2 regions of the Echinimonas agarilytica genome follow, and region 1 is predicted to be linked to the other one. Evidence: predicted binding sites of a transcription regulator. Region 1 holds the regulator's gene; the other holds the start of a gene.
What was found. The regulator LexA, encoded in region 1, represses DNA repair genes until DNA is damaged. The targets are predictions, from matches to a motif close to TACTGTATNNNNATACAGTA.
Positions count from the first base shown of each region.

Region 1 (5,393 bases):
GAGCTCGCCAAATAAGGGCATTCCAGTGGTAAACATATGGTGTGCCCACACAATGAAACTCAACCCTGCAATTGAAGCGGTGGCATACACCATTGATGCATAACCAAACAGGGGTTTGCGGGCAAAAGCGGGAATGATTGCAGAGACAATGCCAAATGAGGGCAAAATCATAATGTAAACTTCTGGGTGCCCAAAGAACCAAAAGATATGCTGGAACATAACAGGATCGCCTCCGCCAGCAGCATCAAAGAAACTGGTGCCAAAATATTTATCGGTGAGCACCATGGTGACGACCCCAGCCAACACCGGCATCACCGCAATCAGCAAAAATGCGGTGATGAGCCACGTCCAAACAAACAAGGGTAACTTCATCCAATTCATGCCTGGAGCGCGAAGGTTCACAATGGTCACTATGACGTTGATGGCCCCCATGATCGATGAGATACCCATGATGTGAACAGCGAATACGAATAACGCGGTGCTGTCAGGCGAGTAGGTTGTCGATAAAGGCGCGTAAAAAGTCCAACCAAAGTTTGGCCCACCGCCTTCCATGAACAACGAAGCCACAAGCATGGTGAATGCAAACGGTAGTATCCAAAAGCTCCAGTTATTCATTCTCGGTAGCGCCATATCAGGTGCTCCGATCATCATTGGAATCATCCAATTGGCCAATCCGGTAAATGCTGGCATTACCGCACCAAACACCATAATGAGGCCGTGAACAGTGGTCATTTGGTTGAAGAAATTGGGTTCTACGAGTTGTAGGCCGGGCTGAAATAGCTCAGCGCGAATGATCATGGCCATCGCGCCGCCAAGTAAAAACATGGCAAAGGCAAACAACAAATATAGAGTGCCAATATCTTTGTGATTAGTGGTCAATACCCACCGCATAATGCCTTTGGGTGCACCGTGGTGCTCATGCTCACCAGCGTGCTGGTCATCGGTCGTGTTTGATTCGGTCAGTGTCGTCACGATTAACTCCCTTAATTTGACGCGTTTCGGCGAGATTGAATGTCAGACGCTTGAATGAGTTCACCGGTGTCGTTACCCCAAGCGTTACGTTCGTATGTCACCACGGCGGCCAACTCTTTAAGTGCAAGCTGTTTACCAAACGGAGGCATGGCAGTGCCAGCCTTACCATGGAGCACAATATCGATATGAGCGACCTTATCTTCAAGCACCATTGGACTTCCTCTCAACGCCGGAAACATTCCCGGCAGCCCTTGCCCATTTGGTTGATGACATGCTGCACATGACGCTAGGTAGACTTGCTCACCCAACTCCATCAGCTCTTGCTCGCTCATTTGTAGCGCTAGCAAACGTTGCTCTTCTTCGGCAACCGCGGCTTGTTCAGCTTTTTGCTCAGCCATCCACTGGTCGTAATCCGCTTGCTCTTTTGCAATCACAACGATGGGCATAAACCCGTGGTCTTTGCCGCATAGCTCGGCACATTGACCTCGGTAAATACCGGGCTTGGGTACATTAGTCCAAGCCTCATTAATAAAGCCGGGGTTAGCGTCTTTTTTAACTGCAAATTCAGGGACCCACCAAGAATGAATCACATCATCTGAGGTCATTAAAAAACGCACTTTTTTGTTGATGGGAATAACGAGGGGCCGATCGACTTCAAGTAAGTAATTCTCACTTTTTTCGAGTTTATTATCGATCTGTTGGCGAGGTGTCGCCAGTACACTGAAGTATTCTAGGTCATCCTCAAAATAACGGTAATGCCACTTCCACTGGCTTCCTGTAACTTGAATGGTGACATCGGCATCATCAGTATTTTCCATTGCAATGAGCGTGCTCGTCGCTGGGATGGCCATACCCACGAGGATCACAAGCGGAATTGCTGTCCACAATATTTCTATTTTGGTGCTTTCATGGAAATTGGCGGCAACAGCGCCTCTAGATTTACGATGTTTAATGATGGCGTAAAACATTGCGCCAAACACAATGAAGCCAATCACACAACAAATGTAAAAAATGGTCATATGTAGGTCATACACACGGCCGCTTACTTCGGTAACGCCTTTGGTCAGGTTTAACGGCATATCTTCTGCCATAACTTTACTTTGAATCAGTAAGGCTACAACCGCAGACAGTCCTTTTCGTACAACGCTCACGTTAATTCCTCCATCCAGCACGTGATAAACGAGCGGTATCAGATAACGTAGACAGCATTATGCCGAAGACATAAAAACGTTATTGGTTACATTTAAAGAATTAAGTAAATCTTAGGTTTAGTCTAGAGATCTCTCTAGCAGAACCGTATTTCAAACTTAAGATTCAATTAGATAGAGCAGAAGCTCTATTGCTGGAATTTAGCTAACTAGCTGTTTTTGAATTGGTTGTTTTTTATTCGATTGTTAAATATTTTTAACAATGGATAAAAACTAATTGTTAGAAAGGTGATCTACTTCTCTTGCTCGACTTCTTTCTGAGCAAGAGTAAACGCAGATTTAATGCAGATTATCGTTACTTGCGTCTAACTGATTGTTTTCCAAACATGGAAGCACTATTTTTTGGGCATCAGAACTATGCTGATGAGCAATGATTTTTAACTGAGAGCCGCAGCTTGCAGTGGTATCTTCCATAGGAAATACAAAACTCAATGCGTTTTTTCCTTTAGAAGCAAGCTTTAGCCGCTTGATATCCCGCTCATCTAAAGAATCAGGCCATGCCAATATACATGCTGCATTGTCATTTCGCATCGCTTGTTCAGTGGCCCAAAGCGTATCTGATTCGCGGCGGCCATGAACAATCAGTAAATGCTCAGGTCGCAAGCCCTTCATCTCTGAGATTTCATCTAAAACCCATTTAGGCGGATTGAGTAACACCAACCACCGGCGTTGCTGACTTAACGCTTTGAGAGTCAGTTTTAGCAGTGAGAATACGGCACTGTGTTGGCCTGCCAACACTTCATAAATATGACCACTTTGCCACCCACCATTAGGTAGCTCGCTATCAATAAATGCATGACCAGATGTCACTGTTTTAACAGTATTAAGTCCATTTGGGTGCCAAACACCCGGGTGTTTAATCTTTGTCTGCAGTAAATGTTTCATAACCAATTCCCATTACGAATCACACCAACGGCCAACCCTTCAATATTAAAAGGTTGCGTTCTCAAATCGACTTCGATTGGTGCAAAGTCTTCGTTTTCTGCCAGCAAGGTCACGTGATGCCCTTTTTGTTGTAAACGCTTTACCGTGACATCGTCTTCAACTCTGGCAACTACTACTTGCCCATTTCGTGCGACTTGAGTGCGATGTACGGCCAACAAATCACCATCAAGAATGCCAATGTCTTTCATGCTATCGCCGTGAACACGTAACAAAAAATCAGCCTTGGGACTAAACATCGATGGGTCTACTGCGTAATGTGACTCAACATGCTCTTGAGCTAAGATTGGCTCCCCTGCTGCAACTTGACCAATAAGCGGCAAGCCAGACTCATCATTCGATGCTTCTTCGCCGAGAATTCGAATCCCTCGCGAGGTACCTGCAAGTATTTCAATAACGCCTTTTCGTGCCAGGGCTTTTAGATGCTCTTCAGCAGCATTCGCGCTACGAAAGCCCAACTGGCGAGCAATTTCAGCTCGTGTTGGAGGCATGCCTGTCGCATCAATTGTGTCTTTAATCAGTTGAAAAATTTCAGCTTGTCTTGGGGTTAAAGGTCGCATCTTTATGCCTGTTGTTTTATACAGTACCACTGTACAGTAATACAGTATTGCCATGATCGCAACACAAAATAACAACAGAATATTGTTTTCAAGCTTTGTTATAATTGCGGTTCTTGTACCTACTTTGCAGCTTCAAAAATGATTCATCACTCCAAGTTCTTCGCCTCTATTATGAAGTGGCCATTGAAACTATTGGTTCATACGCGTCCAATTTGTTCTGACGCGATTGAAACGCTGGCTGAAACCAAACAGCCCGTGGTTTATGTCATGGAGAACGATTCTGCCGTTGATACCATGATGCTTGCTGAGATTACCTCCAAAGCTGGCCTTCCCAGTCCATATAGTCACAGCGCACATCCGTCTGTTTTATTTATTAGTGGTAAGCGATTTGGTAGGACTCACCAAACTAGATTGAAAAAAGCGCTTCGCGCCTTGTTGGAAGCTCACAAGGCTTCCCCCGAACTCGATATTCAGCTGCTGCCGGTGCAGCACTTTTGGGGGAGAAATCCCGGCAAGACAAAAGCTGGATTATTGTCTTGGTTGGCCGAACGCCCAACCCCGGGTTGGCTCCGTAAAGCGTGGACGGTTCTGTTTCTTGGACGCTCTCATTTCGTGCGTTTAGCCACACCTGTATCATTACACGAATTTGCCGAGCGCTTTGGCGACAATGACAAAAGTGCTCACCGTATTGCCCGTTTGGCCCGCGCCCATTTTTATCGTCAACGTTTGGCCTCTACGGGTCCTCGTTTACCGAATCATAAGCGCATGTTTAAAGAGCTGTCGAAAAACCCAGCAATTGCGCAAATCACCGATGCAGATCCGGGCAAACAAGAGCAGATGCGCGCACAAGCTCAAGTGTATATGAAGGAGATTGCTGCTACGTATTCTAATACTTTGGTGGTGATATTAGATCGCTTCATGACGTGGTTATGGAACCGCATTTATGGCGGCATCAACATCAACAACATGGAACAGGTACGCCAACTCGCTGAATCCGGGAAGGAAATCGTCTACGTACCTTGCCACCGAAGCCATATGGATTACATGCTGCTTAGTTATGTGATTTATCAACAAGGCTTGGTTCCCCCTCATATTGCAGCCGGTATTAACTTAAATTTCTGGCCGGCAGGTCCAATATTTCGCCGCGGAGGAGCATTCTTTATTCGCCGTTCATTCCGGGGTAACAAGTTGTATTCAACCGTGTTTCGGGAGTATTTGAGTTGGTTGATTAAAGAAGGCTTTCCTGTCGAATATTTTACCGAAGGGGGTCGCAGCCGCACGGGCAGATTGCTGTCGCCTAAAACCGGTATGTTCGCCATGACAGTTCAAAGCCAATTGGTTTCTGAATCTCGGCCGATTGTATTTGTGCCTATCTATTTAGGGTATGAGCACGTCATGGAAGTCACCACCTATTTGAAGGAATTAAAAGGCGAAGATAAAGAAAAAGAAAGCCTTTGGAACAGCCTGAAGATTATTGGCAAACTGCGCAATTATGGACAAGGTTTTGTCAATTTTGGTACGCCTGTATCACTCGACGAACACCTCACCAAAATCGCCCCGCAGTGGCGCCAGGAACGTATGGAGGACCGGCCCAAATGGATGTCCCAAGCGGTCAACTCATTGGCTGAGAATGTGATGACCGAAATCAACAACTCGGCCGCCGTCAACGGCCTGACTTTAAGCACATTGAGCTTACTGAGCTGCGAGAAAA
Region 1 covers NZ_JAMQGP010000008.1:39,708-45,100, forward strand. The annotation lists gene ctaD (cytochrome c oxidase subunit I) at 1-963, opposite strand, end outside; gene coxB (cytochrome c oxidase subunit II) at 984-2,063, opposite strand; gene NAF29_RS14795 (SulA-like leucine-rich domain-containing protein) at 2,460-3,065, opposite strand; gene lexA (transcriptional repressor LexA) at 3,062-3,682, opposite strand; gene plsB (glycerol-3-phosphate 1-O-acyltransferase PlsB) at 3,821-5,393, shown strand, end outside.

Region 2 (5,393 bases), on a different contig from region 1:
TCTTCACCAATCGCAGCCGCAACGTTATCTAGCCCCACGGGTCCACCATCAAACTTATCGATAATCGCAAGCATGAGTTTTCGATCCATCAGATCAAACCCCCTTGGGTCGACATCTAATAAATCTAACGCTTTGTTGGCGGTATCATGATCGGCCTGCCCGTCATTTCGTACATCAGCATAGTCACGCACGCGTCGCAATAAGCGGTTTGCAATACGTGGCGTCCCTCTTGAGCGACGAGCAATTTCTTCCGAGCCCGTATCCGACAAGTTCATGTTCAGATACTGAGCAGAACGCCCAACAATTCGGGTTAAGTCTTTGTCACTATAAAATTCAAGACGCTGCACAATCCCAAAGCGATCTCGTAACGGGGATGTAAGAGAACCAGCCCTTGTGGTTGCACCAATGAGCGTAAAAGGCGGCAAATCAAGCTTGATAGAGCGAGCTGCTGGCCCTTCACCAATCATGATGTCGAGCTGATAATCTTCCATTGCTGGATAAAGCACTTCTTCAACCGCAGGATTTAAGCGGTGAATTTCGTCAATGAATAGGACGTCATTGGGCTCTAGGTTTGTCAGCATGGCTGCAAGGTCGCCCGCTTTTTCTAATACGGGGCCGGACGTTTGACGCATATTCACGCCCATTTCATTGGCAACAATATGTGCCAACGTGGTTTTACCCAACCCTGGAGGGCCAAAAATAAGCAAATGATCGAGCGCGTCGCTGCGTTTACGAGCCGCTTCAATAAAAATGCTCATTTGCTCGCTTACATGAGGCTGCCCTTCATAGTCGGCCAACGTTTTAGGCCGAATGGCGCGCTCTATGACGTCATCTTCTCGCGTCGCATCCGCTTGAATTAAACGATCGGCTTCAATCATGGAATCATCCTTTGTATCATCGCCATTACTTGATTACATCATCGATTTAAGAGCTTCGCGAATCAGCGTTTCAGAGCTCATATCAGCTTGAGCAATTTTTGAAACGGCTTGTTTAGCTTGTGCATGTTTGTAACCCAATGCTTCAAGCGCACTAATTGCATCTGTTTTAGCGTCGAGCTCTGGTGCTTGAATATCTTTATTTGGCGCGGTGAGTTCAAAGTCTTGTGTCTCATCTCCGGACCAATCTTTGAGTTTGTCACGCATTTCAATCAAAAGGCGTTCGGCGGTTTTTTTACCAATGCCTGGGAGCTTGGTCAACGATGTTACATCGTCTAGGTTTACACAGCGTACAAATTGCTCTGCTGTCATTCCGCTCAAAATAGCCAAGCCCAATTTAGGCCCTACACCATTGGTTTTGATTAATTGTCGAAATAAGGCGCGTTCCGACTTAGAGCCAAAGCCAAACAACAATTGGGCATCTTCTCGAACCACAAAATGGGTGTATATAGTGGCTTGCTGACCTATTTCAGGTAAGTTATAAAAACTGCTCATTGGCATTTGAACTTCGTAGCCAACGCCCCCAACCTCCAGCAGTACCTCTGGCGGCTGCTTATCGGCAACTTCACCTCGTAGACGTCCAATCACGTGTTATTTCCACAACTCAAATAATTTGTTGAAGAGTAACACAAGAAAGTAAACGAGCGCATTACCACTGTAAAAAAAAACAGTATTCTGAGGAGTAAAGGAGGTTTATCGCCATCGACCGCGGGTGGTGCCGGTCGTTTTTCCTGCCATAGCAATGAGGCTTTGGCGTGTATGCGCATGACAAAGAGCTACTCCAAGCGCATCTGCCGCATCCGCTTGAGGCGTGGCATTGAGCTTTAAGATATGAGTCACCATGGATTGCATTTGTGCTTTGTCTGCTGCCCCGCTCCCCACAACTGCCTGCTTAATTTCTCGGGCGGCATATTCCGCCACGGGTAGACCTTGGCAGGCCGCAGCAACAATCGCTGCGCCCCGAGCTTGCCCCAGTTTGAGTGCAGAATCAGCATTCTTCGACATAAAAACACGTTCTATCGCAAACTCTTCGGGCTGAAATTGAATCACCAGTTCACGCACACCATCGTGGATTTGCCGTAGCTTCTCTGCCAAGCTCGCTTCGGCAACTCGAATGCATCCACTGCCAATATAATCCAGCTGCCTACCTTGGGCGCGTATGACACCGTAACCGGTAATTCTTGAACCGGGATCAATCCCTAAAATAATTGCCAATGCGGTTATCCTAATTGGGCCATAACATCGTCTGAAATATCACCATTGTGATAAACCTCTTGCACGTCATCATCATCTTCTAACGTGTCAATCAAACGCATAAATTTAGTTGCTGTGTCTAAATCCAATTCAGCTTTGGTCGATGGTACTTGGGTTACTTCAGCATTTACGGACGCTAAACCTGCGGCATCAAGTGCGTCTTTGACTTCACCAAACGTCTCAGGCGTGGTGATTACATCAAAGGTGCCATCGTCATGCTCAACAATATCTTCGGCTCCCGCTTCCAATGCGGCATCAGTCAACGTGTCTTCATCAATGCCAACGTCGTAACTAATGAGCCCTTGCTTGGTAAACAGGTATGAAACCGAACCATCTGTGCCAAGGTTGCCTCCTGATTTGGTAAATGCTGAGCGCACAGTGCTGACCGTTCGATTGCGATTATCAGTCATGGTTTCAACCATGACTGCGGTGCCGCCGGGGCCATAACCTTCGTAAATAATCGTTTCAAGTTCTTGGCCATCTAGCTCGCCTGCACCGCGTTTTACTGCGCGCTCTACAGTGTCTCGGGTCATATTATTCGACAGTGCTTTGTCGATTGCTGCGCGCAGCCGAGGGTTTGCGTCGGCATCCGACCCCCCCTCTCTTGAGGCGACCGTTAATTCGCGAATGAGTTTGGTGAAGAGCTTACCGCGTTTAGCATCTTGCGCGGCTTTGCGATGTTTGATATTTGCCCATTTACTGTGGCCAGCCATAATCTACTCCCTTGACTCGTGTGCTGTTATCACATGCTGTCGAGTAATCTTTGTATTGCTTTTGCGTTGCTTGCCGAACTGCACTGGCTTTGTGCTTGAGACGCGGTCAACCAACGGTAATCGAGGTGTTCAAGTGGTGCGAGCTTCAAAGGAACAGTCTTGGGTAAAACCAATGCGAACCAGTGCTCTGTATTGGTGACAACACCGCTGGGGTAACGGTGCCTCCACTGAGGGCGAATTGTATAACAAACGCTATGATTCATATTGATCCAGCGTCCCATTTTGGGGGTCAGCCCGGTTTCTTCAGCAAGCTCTCGAATCGCTGCACTTTCTATGTCTTCCCCTGATTCGACACTTCCGGTGACCGACTGCCAAAATTGGTCGTCGTCCGCTCGCTGCATGATCGCAGCGTCGCCAGTTTCAGTGATGATAACCACCAGCACCGAAACTGGACGCTTCAGCATCAATATTACTCAGCTGATTTTTCAGAAGATGATTCATCGGCGGCATAGGCTTCAATACCCAATTCAACCAATGATGCAGGATTAGCTAATCCCGGAGCTTCTGTCATCGGACAAGCTGCTGTTGTGGTTTTAGGAAACGCCATCACATCGCGAATAGACGTGGCACCTGTCATCAGCATAATTAATCGATCTAAACCAAAGGCGAGTCCGGCATGTGGTGGCGCACCGAATTTCAGAGCATCCAGCAAGAAACCAAATTTTTCGCGCGCTTCTTCATCGCTAATACCCAAAATGCGGAACACTGCACTTTGCATATCTTGGTCGTGAATACGGACCGAACCACCGCCAAGCTCAACACCGTTTAGTACCATGTCGTAAGCATCCGACAATGCTGTTTCTGGGTTTGCTTCGAGCTCTTCGGCGCTGACGCCAATCGGAGCTGTAAACGGATGGTGAATCGCCGTTAGGCCACCGTTGTGTTTTTCAAACATTGGGAAATCAACAACCCAAAGCGGTTTCCAACAGTCTTCAACTAAATCAAAGTCTTCACCGGCTTTGAGGCGCAATGCGCCCATCGCTTCGGCAACGACTGTCGCGTTGTCGGCACCGAATAACAAAATATCGGTATCTTGAGCGCCGGTGCGCTCAATCAACGCAGCAATAACGTCTTCATTGAGGAATTTTGCTACAGGCGATTGCACATCACCTTCGGCCGCATTGTTGACTTTCATCCACGCTAAGCCCTTCGCGCCATACACACCAACGTATTTGCCATACTCGTCAATTTGTTTGCGAGAGAGTTTAGCGCCGCCAGGAATACGCAATACGGCTACCCGGCCTTGCGCATCGTTGGCAGGACCAGAGAATACCTTGAATTCTACATCTTTGAGCAAATCGTCTACATCAACCAGCTCTAGAGGATTTCGTAAATCAGGCTTATCTGAACCAAAACGCTTCATTGCTTCTGAATAAGGCATGGTTGGGAATTCACCCAAATCAACGTCCAGTAATTGATTGAATAAATCTCGAATCATTGATTCAGTGGTTTGCATGACCTGCACAGAACTCATGAACGACGTTTCAATATCAATTTGAGTAAATTCAGGCTGGCGATCAGCACGTAAATCTTCGTCGCGGAAACACTTCACAATTTGGTAATAGCGGTCGAAGCCTGACATCATCAACAATTGCTTAAACAATTGTGGCGACTGTGGTAACGCAAAGAATTTGCCTTTATGTGTGCGGCTTGGAACCAAGTAGTCACGCGCGCCCTCTGGCGTCGCCTTGGTTAAAATTGGAGTTTCAATGTCCAAAAATCCATTGTCATCAAGGAAACGGCGCACTGCACTGGTCACTTTAGAGCGAAACTTAATACGGTCGCTCATGATGGGGCGGCGTAAGTCTAAGTAGCGGTACTTCAAACGCTGCTCTTCGCTATTTTCTTGATTAAAGTCGAGAGCCAATGGTGCGCTGGCGTTCAATACGGTAAGGCCGGTTGCAAGCAGTTCGACTGCGCCTGTCGCCATTTGGGCATTGACTTGGCTTTCTGGACGAGCGCGTACCACACCTTCAAGCTGCACACAGTATTCGTTGCGCAATGAGTTGGCCACTTCAAATACTTCAGTGTTGTCCGGATCAAACACAACCTGAACGATGCCTTCACGGTCGCGCAAATCAACAAAGATAAGGCCCCCTAAATCTCGGCGCTTATTAACCCAGCCACAAAGAGTAACCGTTTGATCGACTTGTTCAGGATTGACCTGACCGCAATACACTGTGCGCATGTTGTTCCCTTAAATATTGGATTTCACGCCGTAAAGCCTGAAATTAAAAACTGACTAGATCTGCATTCAAACCGAACAAATTTAGTTTGACGACTTACCTGAATCTCCGGCAAGGTTTTTCTTGTTTCCGCTTTTGAAGTCGGTTTCATACCAACCACTGCCCGACAACCTAAAGCCTGCCGCCGAGATCAGTTTACGCAAACCTTGTGAGCCACACGATGGGCATTCTTTTAAAGGCTCGTC
Region 2 covers NZ_JAMQGP010000003.1:258,300-263,692, reverse strand. The annotation lists gene ruvB (Holliday junction branch migration DNA helicase RuvB) at 1-878, opposite strand, end outside; gene ruvA (Holliday junction branch migration protein RuvA) at 912-1,523, opposite strand; gene ruvC (crossover junction endodeoxyribonuclease RuvC) at 1,629-2,150, opposite strand; gene NAF29_RS08430 (YebC/PmpR family DNA-binding transcriptional regulator) at 2,156-2,902, opposite strand; gene nudB (dihydroneopterin triphosphate diphosphatase) at 2,932-3,366, opposite strand; gene aspS (aspartate--tRNA ligase) at 3,372-5,150, opposite strand; gene NAF29_RS08415 (FmdB family zinc ribbon protein) at 5,232-5,393, opposite strand, start outside.
Region 2: the regulator LexA is predicted to act here: its motif matches at 1,589-1,608, upstream of ruvA (Holliday junction branch migration protein RuvA).